One region of the Exiguobacterium sp. SH1S1 genome, then DNA from elsewhere that is predicted to be linked to it. Evidence: predicted binding sites of a transcription regulator. Region 1 holds the regulator's gene; each other region holds the start of a gene.
What was found. The regulator Rex, encoded in region 1, represses fermentation and respiration genes when NADH is low (regulators of the CRP and FNR family bind a similar motif). The targets are predictions, from matches to a motif close to TTGTGAAATATTTCACAA.

Region 1 (7,467 bases):
ATTATTAGGCGTTTTTGGGTCAACTGCCATCGGAAAACAGATGTGGTCTGAAGTTGTAGCAGACGCTTCGTATCAAGCGACAAGTACGGCAAACCGCCCGAAGCTCAAAGATCAATTTATCTGTCATGCAGTTAACCCGACTACGATTTGGAAATCATCTTGGAATCTAGATACGAATCGACCGGATGTTTCATTGTTGGATACGTATAAAGCACTTTGTAATCCAGACTATTAAAGGCGAGGTAAACTATGAACATTCAATACTTTGAACCAGATTCGTTATTTTTCATTGTAATCGCGTTGCTAATCCTCTATCCAATCCTTCTTTTAGTAGGGGTGACTACGAGTAAAACAAATCTTATTGGAAAGATTATTTACGGTATTTCAGCATTCTTTTATGCTTACGTGATTTGGTATAGCTACAGCCTAGGCATTTACTTAGACGAGATGTCTGATCCGGCACAAGATGAAGTCATCTTTGGTAGTATAGGATATTTCCATTTAATTTTGTTGGCATTCCCCTACATCTTTTTAACGATGGGTTTTACGTTCAAACAGCATACTCGATCATAATAAAAGAGCGCCTTCCGCTATACGCGGATTGGCGCTCTTTCGTCAGTTTTTCGGTTGTCGATAATTATTTCGATACCACATATTCACCCGGCTCACGACGTAGACGATAAACGCGAGCACCCACATGAACAGCGTCTCTCGATAAAAGTGGCCCCAGACCGAGCCAGGCGCATAAAAGCTATGCACCGTGACATCGATCGGCCAAATGACAAGCCGGATGAACAACGTGCTCATAAGCAAGCCGCTGAAGAGGCTGATGATGATACCGGACCATGTTTGGATGATAAACCCGACGACAATCGGCAGGAAGTAAAATAAAATGATTGGGACGTTCGTCGCCTCGCCACGGATGAGTTCCGAGATATACTCGGTCCCGCTCGGCACGATGTAGACGAACCCGGTCAGGAACGCATGCATCCAATCGATCCGCATGGCACGGGAACGCATCATGAATGGAGTTCCTCCCATTCTGCGAACAGTTCCGTGATCGACTCTTTCGTCGCATCGGACTCAGTCGACAGTTCTTGGGCGCGAGCGAAGTCGTTGAACACGTCCGGTTCGCACAACAGCTGCTCGATTTCTTCAAGCCGCGCTTCGTGGCGCTCGATCGTCAGTTCGATCTCTTCGACCCGCTGTTTCAACCGGCGTTCTTCGCGCTGCTGTTCCTTGTCGGCGCGCTGCTTCTTGACGACGACTTGTTTCGTCTCCTCGCGGGCGAGCCGGGCAAGGTCCTCGAGCTCTTCTTTCTTCTCGACGTAATACGAGTAGTCGCCGAGGTACTCATCGATGCCGTTCGGCGTGATCTCTAAGACACGCGTGGCGAGCCGGTCGATGAAGTAACGGTCGTGGGAGACGAACAGGATCGTCCCGGGATAGTCGACGAGCGCGTTCTCGAGGATCATCTTCGAGTCGAGGTCCAAGTGGTTCGTCGGCTCATCCAAGACGAGCAAGTTCGGCTGCTCGAGCTTGAGCTTGGCGAGCGTCAGCCGGGCCCGTTCGCCGCCGGATAGTTCTTGGACGCGTTTCATGACGTCGTCGCCGCTAAACAAGAACTGGCCGAGCAGACTGCGGACTTCTTGCTCGCGCATGAGCGGCCAATCGTTCCAGATCTCATCGATGACGCGGTTGGCGTCCGACAAGTTCTGTTGTTCTTGGTCGTAGTAGCCGATCTCGACGCCGGTCCCGTAACGGATGTCACCGGTGAGCGGTGGTTGTTGTTTCGTCAACACTTTGAGGAGCGTCGATTTGCCGACCCCGTTCGGGCCGACGAGGGCGACCGACTCGCCGCGCTGCAGTTGGAAACGCAAGTTCTGTGCGATCGGTTCCTCATAGCCGATGGCGAGGTCGCTGCCGCTCAACACATCGTTCCCGCTTTGACGTTTGATCGAGAACGACAACACCGCGCTTCGTTCGTCACCGTCCGGCACGTCCATGCGGTCTATCTTCTCGAGCCGCTTGCGGACGCTTTGGGCGCGTTTCGTCGTCGTCGCCCGGGCAATGTTCCGTTGGATGAAGTCTTGCATCTTGGCGATCTCTTCTTGTTGCGAATCGAACTGTTTCTTCTCTTGCTCGTAGAGCGCGGCCTTCTGCTCGAGGAATTTCGTATAGTTCCCGACGAAGCGGCGGCTGCGGTTGCGTGACAGCTCGTAGACGACAGAGACGACGCGGTCGAGGAAGTAACGGTCGTGGGAGACGATGAGGACGGCACCTTTATAGCCGCTCAAATATTTCTCGAGCCAGCTGAGCGTCTCGATGTCCAAATGGTTCGTCGGCTCATCCAAGATGAGCAGGTCCGGGCTTTGCAGGAGCATCTTCGCTAAGGCAAGACGTGTCCGCTGTCCGCCTGAGAGCGTATCGATCCGACGTTCGAAGTCGTCCGGATAAAACCGCATCCCGTGCAAGATCGAGCGGATCGTCGCTTCGTACTGATAGCCGCCGCGGTCTTTGAACGTGTGTTGCTCCTCGTCATACGCCGCGAGCAGACGCTCGTAGGCGGCCGGGTCGTTCAAGATGCGCTCCGAGCCCATGTCTTGCTCCATCTGGCGGAGCGTCTTCTCTTGTTCGATCAAGTCGGTGAAGACGGTGAGCATCTCGTTCCACATCGTCTCGTTCGATTCTAACCCCGAGTCTTGGGCGAGATAGCCGATCGTCACGTCTTTTGGCTTCATGATGTCGCCCGAGTCATAGTTGTACTCGCCGGCGATGACTTTTAACAGCGTCGACTTGCCGGCGCCGTTGCGGCCGACGAGGGCGACGCGTTCGCCTTCTTGGATTTCTAGTTTGACATTCTCTAAAATCGGCTCGACGCCGAACGATTTGGATAGGTTGTTGACTTGCAGTAGGATCAAGTGAAAAAACCCCTTTCTCTCTGTTTAGTATACTTTATTTCTTCCCCTTTTCAGGTATATTCATTGAGTGCTTATGTGAATTCGTTTACAATCAAGGTGTATGAAATCAGATTCGTTTGAAACGCGTCGTAAAAAGGAGGCTCTTTCCGTTGAGTCAAAACGAACCAAAGATTCCGCAAGCGACAGCCAAACGGTTGCCACTATACTATCGGTTTATCCAAAGCCTACATTCGTCAGGGAAACAGCGTGTGTCTTCTGCTGAACTGAGCGAGGCAGTCAAGGTCGATTCAGCAACGATTCGCCGTGACTTCTCATACTTCGGTGCGCTCGGTAAAAAGGGATATGGCTATAACGTACAGTATCTGTTAGACTTTTTCCGTAAGACGCTGAATCAAGACGAGATTACGAACGTCGCCTTGGTCGGGGTCGGTCATCTCGGGACAGCGTTCGTTAACTATAACTTCCTTAAAAACAATAACACACATATCGTCGTCGGGTTCGACGCGGACGAGACAAAAGTCGGCACGACGATGTCAGGTGTACCGATTCATCACGTCGATGAGATGGAACAGATCATGAAGCAAAACAAGATCGATGTCGCCATCCTCACGGTCCCGTCTGCTTACGCGCAGCCGGTCGCCGATGACTTAATCCGCTTCGGCGTTCGAGGGATCTTGAACTTCACGCCGGCGCGATTGACTGTACCGGACACGGTCCGCGTCCATCATATCGACTTGTCGATCGAACTCCAGTCGCTCATTTACTTTATGCAACACTATCCATCCACTGAGGGGGTCCATCAATAATGGAATTTCTACAATCATCACTCGTCGTCGGCATCCCAGGTGGCGTCAGTATTTTCGTCATCGCCATCATCGCGCTCATCCTCTTCGGGCCGAAGAAATTGCCAGAGTTCGGCCGGGCAGCGGGGCAGACGCTCCGTGAGTTCAAAAATGCCACGAACGGTATGATGAAAGAGCACGACGAGACCGACAAGAAAGAAATTGAGAAGAAAGAGCAGTAAGCCATGAGCCATCAACCTGATCAAGAACGGGCAATGTCCGATCACTTGACAGAGCTGCGGAGACGACTGATGCTGTCGGCATTTGTCGTCTTTGCCTTCTTCCTGATCGCTTTGCCGAGTGTCAAATACGTGCTCGCCTATCTGCAGGCGGACCTCGTCGAACGAGGGCTCGAGCTGAACGCCTTTGGGGTCGCGGACCCGCTCATGATTTACTTGAACTTGGCGCTCGTCATCGGGCTCGTCGCGTCGGGTCCATTTCTACTGTATCAACTGTGGGCGTTCGTCGCACCTGGTCTGCATCCGAATGAACGAAAATGGACGCTCGCCTATATCCCGGTCATCTTTATCTTGTTCCTCATCGGTCTCGCATTCGCCTATTATTGGTTGTTCCCGCTCGTCCTCGATATCTCGACGGACCTCGGGCAAGACCTCGGTCTGACGCAAATCATCGGGGCGACGAACTATTTCACGTTCCTGTTGCAACTGACGATCCCGTTTGGACTGTTGTTCCAACTTCCGGTCGTGACGATGTTCTTGACGCGCATCGGTGTCGTGACGCCGTACTTCCTCTCAAAAATTCGGAAGTACGCCTACTTCGCCTTGTTCGTCATCGCGGCATTCATCACGCCGCCGGATTTGACGTCGCACCTCATGGTGTCGCTGCCGCTCTTCTTCCTATACGAGATCAGCTTATCGATCTCGCGCGTGACGTACCGTGGTGTGCTCCGACGTGAGAAAGAGGCGATGGTGAAAGAACAGATGGATTTGATGAAGCAAATGAATGAGAAGTGAACACTACGTCATGAGACGTGGTGTTTTTTTAATTTTAGGGCTATTAAATTTTGAAAAAACAACTTAAAATTAGGAAGGTTGAATTAAAAATGGATTATTTTTGAAAGTTATGTATTCATAAACAGAAATGAGGAGAACGATGAACAAATGGTTATGGAGCATACTCGTTGTGCTCGTCATGGTGGCAGCGCCCGGATTAGACGTTCGGGCAGAGGGTTATGCCAAGCCTGAAGTCATTCCGGCAGGAGAAGTGGTAGGAAATAGTGAATATGTGTGGCGCTCAGGAGATCCTGAGACGCTCGTCCATGTGAAGACCGGTGAAGTCTATACATTACCGATTCGAGTGTCCGTCTTGCACAACATTCACGCAGTCGGGGACGGTCGATTTATTTTGGAAGGGTGGCAACAATGGATGGTATGGGATATCCATACCGATTCAGGTTCAAGCTTTCCGATTGAGCCGGGAAGCGGTCTGGATGCAGTCGTTGCGATCAATCAGTCGGCGGAAACAGTTTTATGGACCGACGACAAAAAATATGTCACCACGTCGATGGCAGGGGACATCCTCGGGTCGATCACTAAAGAGAGTATGTATGAAGCATACGGACTGCTCGACGACGGAAATGTCCTCGCATTCGTGGATGGCCAAATCACGAAACGGACAGTGACGGGTGAAGTGCTCGAGACGCTTGGTTCATATACGGGCCAGGTGAGGGGAGCGTCGTTGATCAAGGGAGCGAACCAGTGGGTCGTCACAAAATCCGGTGACTGGGAACATCTCAATATATTCGATATAGCGACGAAACGATGGATTGAGAAATATGCGCCAGACGTAAGGAATCTAAGTTGGAAAGACGGCGTATACTACTTCACGATTCGAAAGATGTACACGACGTTTTATGTCAGTTATAACGTGGCGACGAATGAGTGGCGAGAAGCGCCGATCGATGACGCGGACGTCCGACAGCACGGACCGTGGTATGTCTTTTCTGAAAACCGCACGGTAGGTTATACGCCGGAGTCGTTATGGAAAGCACCATGGAAACTGCTTGTCAACGTGCCGAAAACGACGGCACGTTATGAAGTAGGTCGTCCCTATGAAGTGAACGGAAACGTGACACTTGTTGATGGGACGGTTTTACCTGTCTCGGGTACCGAGTTGAAGGCCCGTTTAGTCTACCAAGACGATCCATTCGTCTGGGAGCAAAACAAACTGACGCTGCAGACGAATGGTTCTTATGACATGATTTTCGAGTGGAATGATTTGGACCGACGCTTAGATTTATGGGCGTCGAATTACGTACCCCTCACACTCGATCCACCGTCGGGCGTATTAGGTCCGATCAGTGGGAAGACGGCGCCGAACACGCCGGTGTTTGTCAGCGTGACGAAAAACTTGTATCAATCGAATTCATCGGATTCATTGTTGAACTATCAATCGACGACGGTCCAATCGGATGAATCAGGGCGCTATACGTGGCAACCTGCGCGTTGGTTCACACCGGGATCTCGCGTGACTGTGAAAATCGGTAGTAAGTCGGGCGTGTACGCCGAACCAATCGAACTTCAGACGGTCAAGGAGAGTGAGGACACGTCACCGAACGGCATCTCGGTTCTGACGAAAACGGTCACTTCAGGTGTCACGTTGAAAACGACGCCGAACGCCTCGGTGGATGTGTTGATTCGCAGTGGGAAATACTACGAAGTTTTGAATGAGCAGGCAGATGAGGACGGGCTCGTTTCGATTAAAGAGTTCAATACGATGCCTGTAGACATCGGAACAAAAGTCTACTACAAATTAAAAGAGGCACCCGCTTCAGCGTTCCGGCTCACAACCGTTGAGACAAGAGTGGAACCGCCTGTGTTTTCGTGGACTCGGACACCGTTGATGTATGACAAATCCATCAATGTCACATCGAGTACCGATCAGGCCTATCGCATTTATCGAAATGGTACGCATGTGGCGACAACACGCGCGATGCCGTACACGTTCGACACCCCACTGAAAGAAGGGGAGGTCATTCTCGTCACACGCTCGAGCGGCGATGCGACGTACCAACTCACGAAAAAGGTCCAAGCGTTCACACCGACGCTCAGTGTGACGGACACGCTGATGACGAAGACAGAGGCGACGCTCACGATCAAGAAGACGAGTACGGCGACTGTTCGATTTTACGTGAATGATAAGCTCGTCACGGCGAAACGTCTGTCGACGACGCGATACACGGTCCCGGCCAAACCGGGAGATGTGATTCGTGTCCGAGCGGCGGTCGGATCGAAGTCGCGTGACGTCTCGGTCAATTTGCCGAAGACATCGCTGTCGACGCTCTCAATCAACGATGAGAAGTCGCTTTGGGTCGGATACGTGATTCCGAACAGTACCGTCACGTTGAAGAACGGTTCGAAAGTACTTGCTACGGCCAAGGCAAGCAGTACCGGGCGAGTGACGCTCCGCTTCACCCGTCAGCCGATTAACGGGACGCTGTCCTTGACGAGTCAAGGAGGACTGTTCCGCCATGTGCAGACGTCGAAAGTGACTGTTGGTCCGACGCCTACACTCATGACAACGATTCCGTCGAGTGCGTCGAAGACACTCAAGGCGACTTCGAACGTCGCGTATGGCACGTTGACGCTCACACGTGGCTCGACCGTCCTCACCAAGAAGACGGTGACGGCTACGTCGACGACGCTCAGTTTCGCCTCACAAAAGAAAGGGACGAAATTGACGCT
Region 2 (7,467 bases), on a different contig from region 1:
AGTGGGCGACCTCGGTCACCGCGTCGTCGCTGAAGTCGAGGCACGAGCGGCTGACGGGGAGACCGTTTACGTCCTCACGCCGCACAGTGAAGGATTGCCTGAATATGAGCGCCACAATCGCGTGCACGTGTACCGGGTCCCACTCACGAGTCCGTTTCTAGAGCATGTCATGAACCAAATCGCTGCTCAGAACGTCGCCTACGTGAAACTCGTCCAACAGTTACAGACGATGGTCAACTTCAAAGCGGTCCATCATTTTGATTGGATGACGATTCCAGCGGCACGTTCACTTGCGAAGTCACTAGATGTTCCGTTATACTCAACTATGTTGTCATTTGAAACGACCCGCAACCCGCACGGGCACGGTGGCCTGTTCGATGCGATCCATCGCATTGAGAACGGCGTCCTCTCGGAAGCTGATACGGTTTATGTCGGTGAACAGCTCTCGATCGAGGAGCTCGCGACGCGGTATGTGATCGGCGATAACGTAAAAACGTGCCTACCGCTCGACGCGTCACCGTACGGGCAGAAACGTTTGAAAAAGAACGTGAAATAACCTTGCTTTTTCAAAAAAAACTTGGTAGGATAATTGAGTATGCTTAGACTGTAAAGCAAAAGCACTTGATACAACATTAGTAAGATGGGAGTGAAAGATATGCGCGTTAAAATCACACTAGCTTGCACAGAAACAGGCGATCGCACGTACATCACGAAGAAAAACAAACGTAACAACCCAGAGCGCCTCGAATTGCGCAAATACAACCCACGTCTCCGTCGTCACACGCTTTACCGCGAAGTGAAATAATTGAGACCGGCCGTCACTCATGTGGCGGCCTTTTTTTTCGATAGGAGGAATAACAAATGACAGCTAAACAAGAGCTCCGAAAAGCGGTTCATGTGAATATTCGCGTGCTCACCGATCGTGACGGGCGTGATGAAGCGATCCTACATACCGTGGCGTCGCTCCCTGAGTGGCAACAAGCGTATACGGTCGCACTCACATTGTCACTCGACCTTGAAGTGAATACGCGTCCGCTCATCGATACAGCTTTAAAAGCAGGAAAATCGGTGTTGGTGCCGAAAGTAACGAAACAGGGGCTCACGTTCCACGAAATCAGGACGTTCAGCGACCTCGAGCCGGGGGTAATGGGTATTCTCGAGCCGACGACCGCGGAAACCGACCTCGACATCGATGTCTGTATCGTCCCAGGCCGTGTCTTTGACCGTTCTGGATATCGGATCGGTTGGGGCGGGGGTTATTACGACCGTTTCTTAGCGACATATCGCGGTGCGACAATCGCGCTCGCCTACGACGTACAAGTGCTCGACGAAATACCGATCGAACCACACGACATACCTGTCGAACTGATCGTGACAGAAAGGGAAATGATTCGATGCTCTCAATCGTCCTCGTAACTTGTCTAGTTGCACTGGCCGGATATCGTCTCCGGTCGTTGACGTTCTCTGGGGCGATCTTGACGATCGTGACAGGGACGGTCATCGGGTTTGGTTTTGGCTGGTTCGGGCTGTACTTGCTCGGTGTGTTCTTTTCGACGTCCTCGCTCGCTTCAAAATATCGCGCCCGCGACAAGGCGTCGGTCGATGACATCGTCGAAAAATCCGGACCGCGTGACTTCGTGCAAGTGCTTGCGAACGGAGGAATCGCTATGCTCACCGCCGTCGGAATGGCGATGACTTCGAACGAGGCGTGGCTATTCGCTTACGTCGTTTCAATCGCGGCGGCGACGAGTGACACGTGGGGGTCGGAGTTCGGCGTCCTCGCATCGCGCCGACCGCGCTCTATTTTGACATTGCGTGAAGTTGAACCGGGGACGAGCGGTGGGGTGTCACCGTTCGGTACGCTCATGTCCGTCGCCGGCGCGACGATCATCGTCTTGGCATCGCTCCCGTTCTTAAACATAACGATGGGCACGCTATTTCTATTGATTGCGCTCGGTCTGAGCGGCAGCGTCGTCGATACGTTGCTCGGTGCGACCGTGCAACGTAAGTATCGCTGTCGGACGTGCCGAAAACTGACGGAGAAAAAGCTGCATCACGGTGAAGCGACCGACTATGTATCTGGATGGCGCTTTCTCGGCAACGACGCCGTTAATTTCTTGGCGATCGCCTCCGCGGCAGCGATTGGTTTTCTTGTTTTCGCCTAAGGGTAGTACAGAGAATGAGGATGTTTCAAACGAATGTGAATTTTGTCACAATATTGCCAAACTGAAAACGGTTTCTCTTGTATTGACTGTTTGTGAATGATGTTACAATCTAGGTGTAACAGACAAAACAAAAACATGAAACAGATTGTTTGAAGGGTGGAAAAACAACATGGAAACATTAAATCATGCAAAAGTAACACGGGTCGCTCTCGTCGGGGCCGGAGCGGTCGGTGCAAGCTTCGCGTATCAATTGACGACAGCGAGCCTATGTGAAGAACTCGTCATCATCGATATCAACAAGGCGAAGGCAGAAGGCGAAGCGATGGACTTGAACCACGGCGTCTCGTTCGCTTCGTCACCGATGCGCGTCTGGGCTGGAGATTACACGGACTGCGGTGCTGCAGATATCGTCGTCATCACGGCTGGCGCTCCTCAAAAACCAGGTGAGACACGTCTCGACCTCGTTGAGAAAAATGCGAAAATCATGAAATCGATGATCACTGAAATCATGGCTTCTGGCTTCGACGGTATCATCATCCTCGCATCAAACCCGGTCGATATCATGACACACTTGGCTTGGAAATACTCGGGTCTTCCGAAACATCGCGTCTTCGGTTCAGGGACTGTACTCGATACGTCACGCCTCCGCTACATGCTAGGTGATTACTTCAACGTCGATCCGCGCAACTGCCACGCTTACATCATGGGTGAGCATGGCGATACCGAGTTCGCGGCGTGGAGCAACGCCCGGATTTACGGCAAATCGGTCGAACAGTTGCTCGAAGAGAACGACGAGTATACGTGGGAAGACCTTGAAGACATCTACGTCAACGTTCGTGACGCTGCGTACCACATCATCGAACGTAAAGGCGCGACGTACTATGCGATCGGTCTCGGCTTGCTTCGTCTCGTCAAAGCGGTGCTCCGTAACGAGAACACGCTACTCACGGTCGGTGCCTACTTGGACGGAGAGTACGGCTTGAACGATATTCATATCGGTGTGCCGGCAATCATCAACCGCCAAGGCGTGCGTCAAGTCGTCGAAATCGAATTATCAGAAGAAGAGAAGCAGAAAATGCTCCATTCGGCAGACGTGTTGTTGAAAACGATGCAACCTGTTTTATAATATATTCGCGATATAGACGTAGTCGGCGTATGCCGGCTACGTTTTTTATGTGTTGGTACGGACGCCGGACAGATTCAGAAAGCGCCAACTTTTGTCGTCATGATCGAATTGGATTACAATTAAGACAGAAGGAAAGGAGGGGATTCAGTTGACGCAACCGGGATGTTTTTGGGAAGACATTTACCATGCGGTCGAGGCGGGCGGTCGGGTCGAAGGTATACTCGAGCCTTCGCGCGCGCTGCTATTGTTCGACACGAAAGCTGGAGACCTCTATCACCTGTACATAAAGACGGATAAGGCGTGGGCAAACCATGTCGCGATCGAGATCGAGGCGGTCATGAGCTCGTTCCGACTCGCACGACTCGGGCGTGCGAAGCTTCACGTTCATATATACGGCGACCCTCTCGTCGATGAGGAGCGACTTGAGACGTTGTCGTTCCAAGTCGCGGCCAAGGTGAGACTCGACAGGCACGCGTGTGGCGATGAACAAGATGAGACCCGGTTTCGGTCGCTCGCGCTCGCACTCGATAAACAGCGAAAAGCCGAACTGAAGAAGCGATTCTCATTCGGTGAACCGCAACTCGTCTATGCGCTCATGATGTTGACGTTTGTCGTCATGTGGCTCGCCGAATCGCTCGGCTCGACGCTCGATCCGAACACGCTCATCCGATTCGGCGCCAAAGTCAATCCGCTCATCGACGATGGCGAATGGTGGCGCCTCGTCACACCGATGTTCCTTCATATCGGCTGGTTTCATTTTGCGATCAACATGTTCGCGCTCTGGTCGCTCGGCCCGCTCGTCGAACGCATGTATGGGTCACCGAGGTTCTTGACGATCTATCTGTTGGCGGGCGTCATCGCGTCGACCGCCTCCTACGCGTTCAGTGAGGCGATTTCGGCCGGGGCGTCCGGCGCATTGTTCGGTCTCGTCGGCGCACTGCTCTATTTCGGACTGCGTGACCGCTCGCTGTTCATGAAGACGCTCGGCCCACCGCTGTTTATTATGTTAGGATTAAACGTAGGGCTCGCCTTCGTCCTCGGTGCCAGCTTGGACCACTCGGCCCATGCCGGGGGCCTCATCGGTGGATTTTTGATGGCGGGCGTGGTCGGATTACCTGATGAAACGACAAAAAAATGGCGCCTGTTGTTCACGGCGCTAGCAGTTTTATTGACCGGGACACTATACTGGCTCGGATATCATCGATGACAAAGGAGTAACAACATGATTGATACGTTAAAACGATTAGTAGAGATCCCGAGTCCTTCTGGAATGACGCACGAAGCAGTCAGTTACGTCGAACGTGAGCTCACGGACCTCGGGGTTGAGACGAGCCGGTTGAGAAAAGGTGCATTGTTGGCCAAGTTTCCTGGACAAAGCGGGCCGGCCCGTCTTTTGACCGCCCACGTCGATACGCTCGGTGCGATGGTGAAGGAAGTGTTGCCGAGCGGACGCTTGCGGCTGACGCAAGTCGGCGGTTACGCTTGGACCGCGATCGAAGGTGAGAACTGTCTCGTCCATCGCGAAGCGGGCGAGGCATTGGACGGGACGATCCTCGTCCATCAATCGAGTGTGCACGTCTATAAAGACACGAACAGTGCCGAGCGGACGGCGGCGAACATTGAAGTACGTCTCGATGCCGACGTTCATACGGCGGACGACGTCCGAGCGTTAGGAATCGAAGTCGGGGACTTCGTCTCGTTCGATCCCCGTTTCAAACAGACGGAGACGGGTTATATTAAATCGCGTCATCTTGACGACAAGGCGTCGGTCGCCATCCTGCTCGATTTGGCGCGTGACTTGGTCAAAGCGGACTTGCCACATACGGTCTACTATTTAATTTCGAACTATGAAGAGGTCGGTTTTGGCGGGAACGCAGGGATCCCGGACGAAGTTGACGAGTACATCGCAGTTGATATGGGGGCGCTCGGGGACGGGCAACACTCGGACGAGTACACGGTATCGATCTGTGCCAAAGATTCTTCAGGACCGTACGATCTCGAGTTGCGTCGTCAGTTCACAAAGCTTTGCCGCGACCACGACATTCCGTTCAAAGTCGACATTTATCCGTTCTACGGTTCGGACGCATCAGCTGCGATCCGGGCCGGCTATGACGTAAGACATGCGCTCATTGGTCCTGGGATCGAGTCGAGCCACAGCTATGAGCGGACGCACCAAACATCGCTCGAGGCGACACGAGCGTTGCTGTATCGCTACGTATTGACCGCGATGGGGGAATAATAATGAGAAACTTTTATGACGTGCAACAGTTTTTAAAATCGTTTGGCACGATTATTTACATCGGAGAGCGTGACGCCGAGATCGGTCTCATGATGATGGAGTTAGACGAATTGAACGCCGGTGGGATGATCGAACAGCGCGAGTATGACACGGCAAAGATTATTCTGACGCATGAACTAAAAAATTCAATAGATTGACAGAAAAACCTCTTGTGCAAATGTTTGCACAAGAGGTTTTATAGTGTAGACTATTGGATGAAAGCGATTTATTTGAGACGAGGAGTGGAATGCATGAAGTGGTTATTAGGAATCGACATCGGTGGGACGACGGTGAAAATGGCCGTCTTGGACATGAACGGGATCATTTCAGATAAGTGGGAGATCAAGACGGACATCCGTGATAATGGGGTACATATCCCGACTGATATCGCCGCCTCGTTTGAAGCGTACCTTCAGCAATCCGGAAAAGCGAAGCAAGATTTTGCGGGTGCGGGAATCGGAGCTCCAGGATTCATCAACTTCTCAGAAGGTGTCGTCGAATACTCGCCGAACATCGGATGGAAGAACTTTGAGCTCGTCGGCGAATTCGAGAAAGCAGTCGGATTGCCGGCCGTGCTCGAGAATGACGCGAACGCGGCCGCGCTCGGTGAGATGTGGAAAGGCGCCGGTGAAGGAGCGTCTGAACTGCTCGCGATCACACTCGGTACGGGTGTCGGCGGCGGTGTCATCACGAACGGGAACATCGTCCATGGGGCGTCCGGCATGGCTGGTGAGATCGGGCATATCACGGTCGAGCGCGACGAGGCGAAAGCGGTCATGTGTGGATGTGGGCGCAAAGGCTGCATCGAGACGATCGCCTCAGCAACCGGTATCGCCCGTCTCGCCTTACAAAAGCGTAAAGGGAGAACGACGTCATTGAACGAGTTAGGTGAAGTGACGGCTCGCGATGTGTTTGAAGCCTATAAAGCGAAAGACGAGGTCGCGACAGAAGTCGTTGAAGAGATGACGGAATATCTTGGGTTGACGATTTCAAACATCGCCAACACGTTGAACCCTAAAATGATCGTGATCGGCGGCGGCGTTTCAAAAGCGAGACAAGCTTTGCTCGAGCCGCTCGATGAACAATTTAAGCGGTTTGCCCTTGAACGGGTATATACGTCGACGACGTTCAAAATTGCCGAACTCGAGAATGACGCCGGGGTCATCGGCTGCGCTTGGCTGGCACGAAAACATTTTTTGCCGACTAGAGTCTAACCTGTAAAGCACACATGCGATCTCGCATGTGTGCTTTTGACGTACAAAGGGAATTGTAAAGGTGTGGTTGATTTTTTGTTAAAAAAGGGGTAAGATTTGGACTTGATACTGGACTGTTACCGTTAGTGAAATAGATAACAAGCCAACTACATGTTATTGAACTTATTCATGGCGCATCCTGCTTGAGGACGTCTTAAAACTGAAAAGAGGAGGAGGCCGTCAGATGAAGTCATCTCAAAGCTTATCGAAGCTGACTATGCGACTGAATGAAACGGTCCGCGCTTCGTTTCAAGAATATCGGTTATTTTGGATATTTAGTTTATTACTTTGGACGAAGACGTACGTAGTTTACCAATTTTTCTTTAACATCCCGATTGAAAACACAGCTCAAGCATTCATCTTGTTGATCAGTCCGATCAGCTCGACCTTGTTCTTGTTCGCTTTTAGTTTCTTCTTTAAAGGAAATAAGCAAAAGTGGGTGCTGTACACCCTTTATGCGGTCGCCTCGTTCCTGTTGTTCGCGGACGCTGTCTACTACCGCGAGTTTACGGACTACTTGACGATGCCTGTCATTTTGCAACCGTCGAACATGGAGACGCTGTCGACTTCATTCATATCACTGCTTGAATGGAAAGACTTGATCATTCTTGGGGACGTGCTCGTCTTGCCGTTCGTACTATGGAA
Region 3 (7,467 bases), on a different contig from region 1:
CCATCATTTATGACATCGACTGCGGGCACGTGCCACCACAACTGACACTCATTAACGGTGCCCATGCCTCGATTCAAGTCGAGGACGGGAAAGGCACGCTCATTCAAACGTTCAAGGACTGAGAATTCAGCCCTTGATTTTTTTTATCATGGAAGTCAGATGGCTTCGAAAACGCCCTTCTGGGAACAACTCGACCTCTCGTTCAATCAACGGGACCCATTCATCGCCACATCCATAACTCGTTCCAATTAATAACCCTTCAAAGTAAATCGCTTGATCGACAAACCCGTGCTTCGCCCACTGATCGTGATGCTCCAACAGCTTCAAAAATGATTTCCGGCCTGTCTCGACTTCACCAGTCAGGGCAAAATAGACACCTTTACTCATCTCAAATGCCGCGATGAATTCTGTATTGCTTTCTAACAACTGATCCATGACAGCAATCTGTTGTTGTAAAAGGTCTATTTTCCGATACTCAATCGCATATAGCGCTTCTGTCATCGCTAGACGAATTTGCATCGTCACGTCTCCAGTGAAGTCAGTATATTGTTTTGCTTTTTTCAACGCATCGATAATCACCGCTTCGTCTTTCAAATAAAGCGCACAAATCGCAATCGTGCGGTACACATCATCGACGCGATAATATATTTTCGTCCGCTTCATATAATCAAGTGTATCTTCGAGACGACGAACCGCACCTGGCAAATCATCGTCATACAACATATTTCGAAACACCATGAGCATACTAAACTCGACGCGAGTTTTCGTTTTCATACTTCTCGAATCAATCAATTCAATCGTGTCGATGCGTTCAATCGCATCGTCAAAACGATTCCACATGAGTAAATAAAAGGCTTGGCTAATGCGAGCCATGATCAGCTCTTCTTTCTCCTCGACCCGTTCGAACACCGTAATCGCTCGATCATACAACTCCAGAAGTTTTTGTTGATTTCCACTATAAAACATACTGTCCGCAAGTAATGTGTAAGCCTTCCCTTGCCATACCGAGTTCATCTCTAAGTCTAAGTAGGGTGTGAGAGCCTTTTGAACAGCTTCATCTTCCCATGAGTTAAGACTTCCTTGCATATATTCAATCTCTTCAACGATTTTTTGTAAGCCTGCCTCGCGAGGATCGACAAGTAACGACTGCACCGACACGTCCAACCGCTTGGCAATCTCGCGCAGACTGCGCATCGACATTTCGGCTTTCCCGTTCTCAATCATACTGAGCATCGATTTCGTGATGATGCCGTCTGCGAGTTGACTTTGCGTCAACTTTTTTTCTTTTCGTAACGTCTTAATCCGCTGTCCAATCATAGAGCACCTCTTAAAAGTTAAATTTAATTGAACTTATTGTTTACAAATCTCTTTTCGTCGTCTATTATAATGTTAAATCACATTGAACTTAATTGCAAAGGAGACTATGTATGACTACTTCTACCTCGAACTTGCACGTGTTGTTGCTCGGGAAATTCATGTCGTTATTCGCTTCCAGTCTATTCACGTTCGTCGCCGGATTGACGGTGCTGACAACTTCCGGTTCCGGGCTCCAGTTCGCCCTCGTCTTACTGGCCGGGACGTTGCCTCGTGTTCTATTATCACCGTTTGCCGGTGCATATGCCGACAAATTGAACCGAAAACGCGTCATCATCACGATGGAATCGGTCAACGGGCTATTGTTCTTCTTGGCCGGGGCCGCGAGCCTCATTTGGACGTTCGGCGTTCCTGCTTTCTTGATTATTACATGTCTGCTTTCTATCGTCTCCACTTTCTTGTCTGTCACGTTGACGAGTTCGATTCCACTCCTGTTCGACGAAGACGGGCTTCAACGCGCCAATTCGCTCATCCAAAGTATCATTTCCGTCTCAAGTATTGGTACGCCACTTTTAGCCGGGGCGCTGTTCAAGCTATTACCGATTTCAGCGTTCTTGTTCAGCTCATCCCTCTTGTTCCTCATTGCCGCCCTGTTCGCCTCACGTCTCACATTCCAAGCGTATGAACATGCTTCCACCGATCAATCGACGTGGGACGACGTCCGCTCCGGTTTCCGCTATTTGAAACGCCAACGCGTGCTATGGACGCTGACGATTCTTGCGGCGTTCCTCAACTTCTTCTTCGTGGCTTCGGAAGTACTGTTCCCGATTGCCGCCTTGCAACAGATCGGGGTCAGCCCGCTCCAGTTCGGCTTTTTAGAAAGTATGTTCGCAGTCGGATTTTTAGTCGCCTCTCTTGCCCACGCGCTGCCGTTCTTTAAGATCAAGTATCGTCTAGCGACGGTCCGCACATCGCTTATCGTCATGAGTTGCCTCTTTATCGGCCCGGCCGTTCCGCTCTATTTTGACTTCTCGGTCACACCCGCCATCGTCTTCCTCACCGGATTCGCTTTGTTGAGCGGTTTCTTCATCATCCGCGTCAATATTCCCATCCAACTGTTTTTGCAGACGAACACGGAACCAAGCTACCTCGGTCGTGTCATGGGCGTCCTCGAATCGCTCGCGATGGGGATCACCCCGCTCGGTTTCGTGTCGTTCGGGTTATTGAGCGAATGGATGTCGGTCACGTCACTTTATGCGATTTGCATGGTATGCCTGCTTTCGATCACGCTGTTCGCGATGCATCGCATCCGTCACGATATCGCGGCTGAAAAAGCGACGGTACTGGCTGAAGTCGAAAGCGCGCCGACACATCAATGAACGAAAAAAAGACATCGAACGTTTTTCAGTTCGATGTCTTCTCTGTTGATGGAAGGACTCGTTTCTCTAACAAGAACGGTCCGAACGGGATGACCGAAGCCATGACCGCGAGGACTAACACTTTGAAGCCCCAGTTGAAGCGCCACGCCATGTAAACCGCTGCCGCCACGTAAGCGACGAACAGGAAACCATGGGCCGCACCGACGATGCTGACGGCTAGCGGCATGCCAGCCAAATACTTAAGCGGCATTGCGATCAACAATAAGAGCAGGAATGACATCCCCTCTGTATAGCCGAGCCATTTGAATCGAGTTGCGTTCATATCCGTTCTCCTTTTTAATCGATGCTACGTTCATCGTAGCCGATAGAGGTGAAGTTTGTCACAGGAGAACGTTAGAAAGTCGTTAGGCTATTTGACGATTTGGTGAACGATGCGCAATTTTCGTTTCGACGAAGCGGCGGAGGAACAAACCATCGACGCCGATTTTGCCTGCGTTGTAGCCCGCGACGAGAATCAAGACCGATACGATCAACATCGTCGGGTTCGTGCTGACCGTCCCTGACAATAAGAACGCCATGTTCATGACGAGTCCGAAGAAAGCCGCGCTGCGTGTGAGGGCACCAAGCAAGAGACCGAGACCGACCAAGAACTCACCATACGGAATTAAGATATCGAAAAGTGCTGCGTTTGGAATCGCGAAGTTTTCAAGGAAAGCTGCCCACCATCCGGCGACCGCCGGGTGATCTCCCGTCGCGAGTGAAGCTGCGTTTTGAAGGTAACCGCCTGATCCGAAGCCGCCCGTGATTTTACCCCATCCGGCTGTGAGCCATTGATAGCCGAGCCAGATCCGTAACACCGTCAAGATGCCGGTTGCGATGTTGTGGTTTTTCCAAAACTTTGTGAACATGATAATTCCTCCTTTTGAATGGTTGAATAATGGCTTATATGTGATTACATTCACAATATATCACCCATGTTCATGTTTTCACATAGTTTGAGACAATAGTTCACGTTTCGTTCATATGTGTGTCACAGGTCAGTCACTTTTTGGAAATTGCACCAAAAAAAGCAACGTCTGCTCGAGACATTGCTTCCACTGATTTAAAGATCAACTTGTTGTGGCGGTTGGCCTTTTTTATTCATCACACGCATCGATTGCGGTGAGATTTTTAAAATGACGAGTTTTGGATCATCAGGCCCATCGAACCAGCCCTCGAGTTTCTCGTTCCACACTTTTTCTTTCATCGACTCGTCATCAGACACCGTCGTCTCTCCTAAAATCTCGAGATACGTGTCGCCGACCCCGTCCCCGTCGTAGCCGATCAAGACGTGCGTGTACGGATTGTTCTTCAACTCATCGACTTTATCCGTATCTTTCGAGGTTGCCGTATAGAGTGTCAGACCGTCATGGAAAAACGTCATGTATCGGCTGTGCGGCTTCCCTTTATATACCGTGGCCATCGTTCCGACGTTGCTTGCATCTAGAATTTGTTGTGCCGTTGTTTTAGCATCCATTTAAAAAGCCCCCTTATCATAGTCACTCGTATAATCATTCCCTTGCGGCACTTGATTAAACACGAAGACACGAAAAAACCTGCTCGCCGAAGCGAGCAGGTTATAAAATTCCTTGGAAAGGAAGATTAGATTTTTTCAACGTTAGAAGCTTGTGGGCCACGAGCTCCGTCAGTGATTTCGAAAGTTACTGCTTGGCCTTCTTCAAGTGTCTTGAAGCCGTCGCCTTGGATTGCTGAGAAGTGTACGAATACGTCGTCTCCGCCTTCCATTTCGATGAAGCCGTAACCTTTTTCTGAGTTAAACCATTTTACTTTACCTGTGTTCATAATGAACCCTCCTGAAATAAACGCTGTGCGTTCTAGTAGTGCCTTACTAGAAAAAACTGACCAAAAAAAAGCACAAAACTTGTTGGATTATCTTTCATGAAAAATAATCCCAAGCGATTGTGAATTATGTTTCCAGCTATTCTTAATTAAGCACATATGTAATATACCATGGATAAATGCTTCTGTCTACTAAATACTTCGGTTTGCTAAAAATAATTTCAAAACGGGTACATCACATGTAGTGAACGTTAGGAGGACGACTCATATGATGAATCAAATTGACCGCACGCATATCGCTGCCACCATCGCCCGTCACGCGGCCTGGTCGACAGATGAGCTATTGACGGAGACGCTCGCTTGGCATCAAGCGACGCGACACGATCATTATCCTGACCAATCGAAGTCGTACCGCTCCCACTTGCCGATGACGGAACGAATCACACCGGTGACGAGTGCACTCCCGCTCGAGGTCGTCGACGATCTCGTCCGGCCCGTCTGGATGCGTCGTCTCGACGCGGAACATTTGAATTTACTGCAGACGACACGCCATCACGTCGACGTGACCGATTACGGGGCCGTCGGGGACGGCAAGACGGACTGCACGCTCGCATTCCGGCTCGCGCTTCGGTCGAACCGCCACGTCCACGTGCCGGCCGGTGTCTATATCGTCCGTGGCGTCCGGATCCCCTCGAACTGCGTGCTCGAAGGTGCGGGACAGCAGGACACGGTATTACGCTTGGCAGACGGCATACCGAAGCATCGCCGGCTGCTGCGAAATGCGACACCGTTTTATGGGAACCATCACATCGAGGTCGCCCATCTGACGCTCGACTGGAACGTCGAGCGCCTTGGCGACGTCGATCGGACGTCGAGTGGAGACACGGCTTCGAGCGCGTTGACGTTCGCCCACGTCAAATTCGGCTGGGTCCATCACGTCACCGCCAAAGGTGCCGGGCTGCACGCGTTCGATATCACCGCCCCTCACTACCATTACCTCGGGGACGGGTTGCGTGCCAAAAAAGGCAGCCGCTACATCTGGCTCGACCGCTGCGAGGCGACGAATTATGGGGACGACGGCATCACGACGCATCATAGCGACGCCATCTACATCACGAACTGCTACTGTCATCACCCGCACGGACGTACGCACGCCCACGGCTTCTCCAATTCAAACGGCATCGAGGTCGATGACGGTTCGCGTCACGTCGTGCTCGTCAACAATATGACGGAAGGTTGTTTTGGAGGCGTCGAGGTGAAAGCCCACGGTACGTCCTCGGCCGCCCATGACGTCCATATTTTTGGGCACGTCTCGTATCGTGATAACCGGTCCTTCAATTTTCGCCACATCGGGCACCACTTAGCCGACGATCCCGAGTCGAAGACGGCGCGGTTCATCTCAGGGACGAATTTACTATCGATTGAACCGGTACGCTCGAAGCTATACGCCAAGTCGTCGCCCCGTAGCCTCGTCATATCGGCGTATCAAGACGTATTGATCCATGGCTTTACGGCAATCGGTGACCCGTCCTATGATTATACAGGACATCCAGCGCTCGCCGTCCAGTATAAGTCTCGGAACGTTCAATTAAAACGGATCGCCACAAGCGGGTTCGTTTCCAGCCGCGCCGACATCGAACTGTTCGGCGGCGACAACCGGACCGATCACGTCACAATCGAAGATGTCACGTGCCGGAATTCGGCCCCGATCTCTGTAAAGATCGGCGGACAGCTCGCTAACGTCGTGCTAAAACACATCGAAGGCGAACAAAAAAGTGGAGATGTCCTCATCTCCACGAGTAGCCCGGTCGAAGCGCACGACTTATTCGCTTATGGTTTCTCAGATCGGGTGCGAAGTGACGCTTGAGCCGACTCGACGAGCTCATTCAACCGTGCTTCGTCCAAATTGAGCGAACTGACCGTCTGTTTGGCCATCATCCGGACGATGGCTTTGTCGAGGAAGCCCATCCGCTCAAAGTCATAGCCGCTGCCGACGACTTCGACGAAGTAGGCGTGTGCTCGTAAATGTTCCCCGTACGCGCCTTCGAGCTCACGTTGCCGCTCCGCCGCGGTCGGCGTGCCGGCGCACAAGTACAATCCGAGCGGACGTTCGAGCAATTGGACTTCGTTTTGCTTCAACCAGTCGGTCAGCTCGTCTTGGACTTTCCCCATCCGGATCGATCCCCCGACGATGACGTGGTCGACCGTTGCCCAATCGACGTCTGGCTCATCGACCAAGTTTTGAACGTGGACGTTTCCGGACAACCGTGCGGCCAAAAGATGGGCGACTTTCTCGCTCGTACCATATCGTGACGTATACGCAATCAACGTCTTCATCTCGTTTCCCCCTTATTAAGTCAGAGTCTACTCTTCCTATTCCCGAATGGTTTGGAGAATACTATACGCTTGAAAAAAACTCGCCGCTTGGGCGAGTTTTTTGTCATAGTTTGTACACTTGTGCCTCGTACGGACGAAGCGTGAACGGTTCGATCGGCTCCATATTGCCGATGACACGGTCTTTGACGTCATACGGCAACGTCCGTTCTTGTGTTTCAGCTGAGAAGTTGCACAGTACGAGCCACGTCTCTCCTTCGAGCGTCCGCGTGAACGCGTAGACGGCTTCGTCTTCCGGGAGCAACAGCTCATACTTCCCGTAGACGACGACCGGATTCTGTTTCCGTAGCGCGATCAACTGACGGTAGTAATGGAAGAGTGAATTCGGATCAAGACGTGCCGCTTCCGCGTTCACGTCGACATAGTTCGGATTGACATCGATCCACGGCGTACCGGTCGTGAACCCACCTTGCGCGTCAGCCGACCACTGGACCGGCGTCCGCGAATTGTCGCGTCCGCGGGCGTGGATGCCGCGGAAAATCTCCTCGTGCGTCAACAAATCGTTCGATGTGTAATCGCGATACGCGTTGAGCGTCTCGAT

Region 2: the regulator Rex is predicted to act here: its motif matches at 2,199-2,216, upstream of EVJ23_RS01280 (L-lactate dehydrogenase).
Region 3: the regulator Rex is predicted to act here: its motif matches at 3,640-3,657, upstream of EVJ23_RS10515 (DoxX family membrane protein).

The regions. Positions count from the first base shown of each region.
Region 1 is NZ_SJUZ01000015.1:2,618-10,084, reverse strand. Features, by position in the region: gene EVJ23_RS14750 (DUF2599 domain-containing protein) at 1-235, shown strand, start outside; gene EVJ23_RS14745 (hypothetical protein) at 616-1,023, opposite strand; gene EVJ23_RS14740 (ABC-F family ATP-binding cassette domain-containing protein) at 1,020-2,921, opposite strand; gene EVJ23_RS14735 (redox-sensing transcriptional repressor Rex) at 3,071-3,727, shown strand; gene EVJ23_RS14730 (twin-arginine translocase TatA/TatE family subunit) at 3,727-3,945, shown strand; gene tatC (twin-arginine translocase subunit TatC) at 3,949-4,737, shown strand; gene EVJ23_RS14720 (hypothetical protein) at 4,877-7,467, shown strand, end outside.
Region 2 is NZ_SJUZ01000001.1:230,001-237,467, reverse strand. Features, by position in the region: gene EVJ23_RS01300 (1,4-alpha-glucan branching protein domain-containing protein) at 1-556, shown strand, start outside; gene rpmG (50S ribosomal protein L33) at 641-805, shown strand; gene EVJ23_RS01290 (5-formyltetrahydrofolate cyclo-ligase) at 862-1,416, shown strand; gene EVJ23_RS01285 (DUF92 domain-containing protein) at 1,395-2,165, shown strand; gene EVJ23_RS01280 (L-lactate dehydrogenase) at 2,335-3,291, shown strand; gene EVJ23_RS01275 (rhomboid family intramembrane serine protease) at 3,440-4,498, shown strand; gene EVJ23_RS01270 (M42 family metallopeptidase) at 4,514-5,530, shown strand; gene EVJ23_RS01265 (YqgQ family protein) at 5,533-5,727, shown strand; gene EVJ23_RS01260 (ROK family glucokinase) at 5,821-6,783, shown strand; gene EVJ23_RS01255 (LTA synthase family protein) at 7,007-7,467, shown strand, end outside.
Region 3 is NZ_SJUZ01000005.1:91,243-98,709, reverse strand. Features, by position in the region: gene EVJ23_RS10535 (S66 family peptidase) at 1-122, shown strand, start outside; gene EVJ23_RS10530 (helix-turn-helix domain-containing protein) at 127-1,317, opposite strand; gene EVJ23_RS10525 (MFS transporter) at 1,428-2,693, shown strand; gene EVJ23_RS10520 (DUF3817 domain-containing protein) at 2,719-3,015, opposite strand; gene EVJ23_RS10515 (DoxX family membrane protein) at 3,098-3,601, opposite strand; gene EVJ23_RS10510 (pyridoxamine 5'-phosphate oxidase family protein) at 3,796-4,209, opposite strand; gene EVJ23_RS10505 (cold-shock protein) at 4,335-4,535, opposite strand; gene EVJ23_RS10500 (glycoside hydrolase family 55 protein) at 4,801-6,399, shown strand; gene EVJ23_RS10495 (flavodoxin domain-containing protein) at 6,363-6,869, opposite strand; gene EVJ23_RS10490 (glycoside hydrolase family 13 protein) at 6,973-7,467, opposite strand, start outside.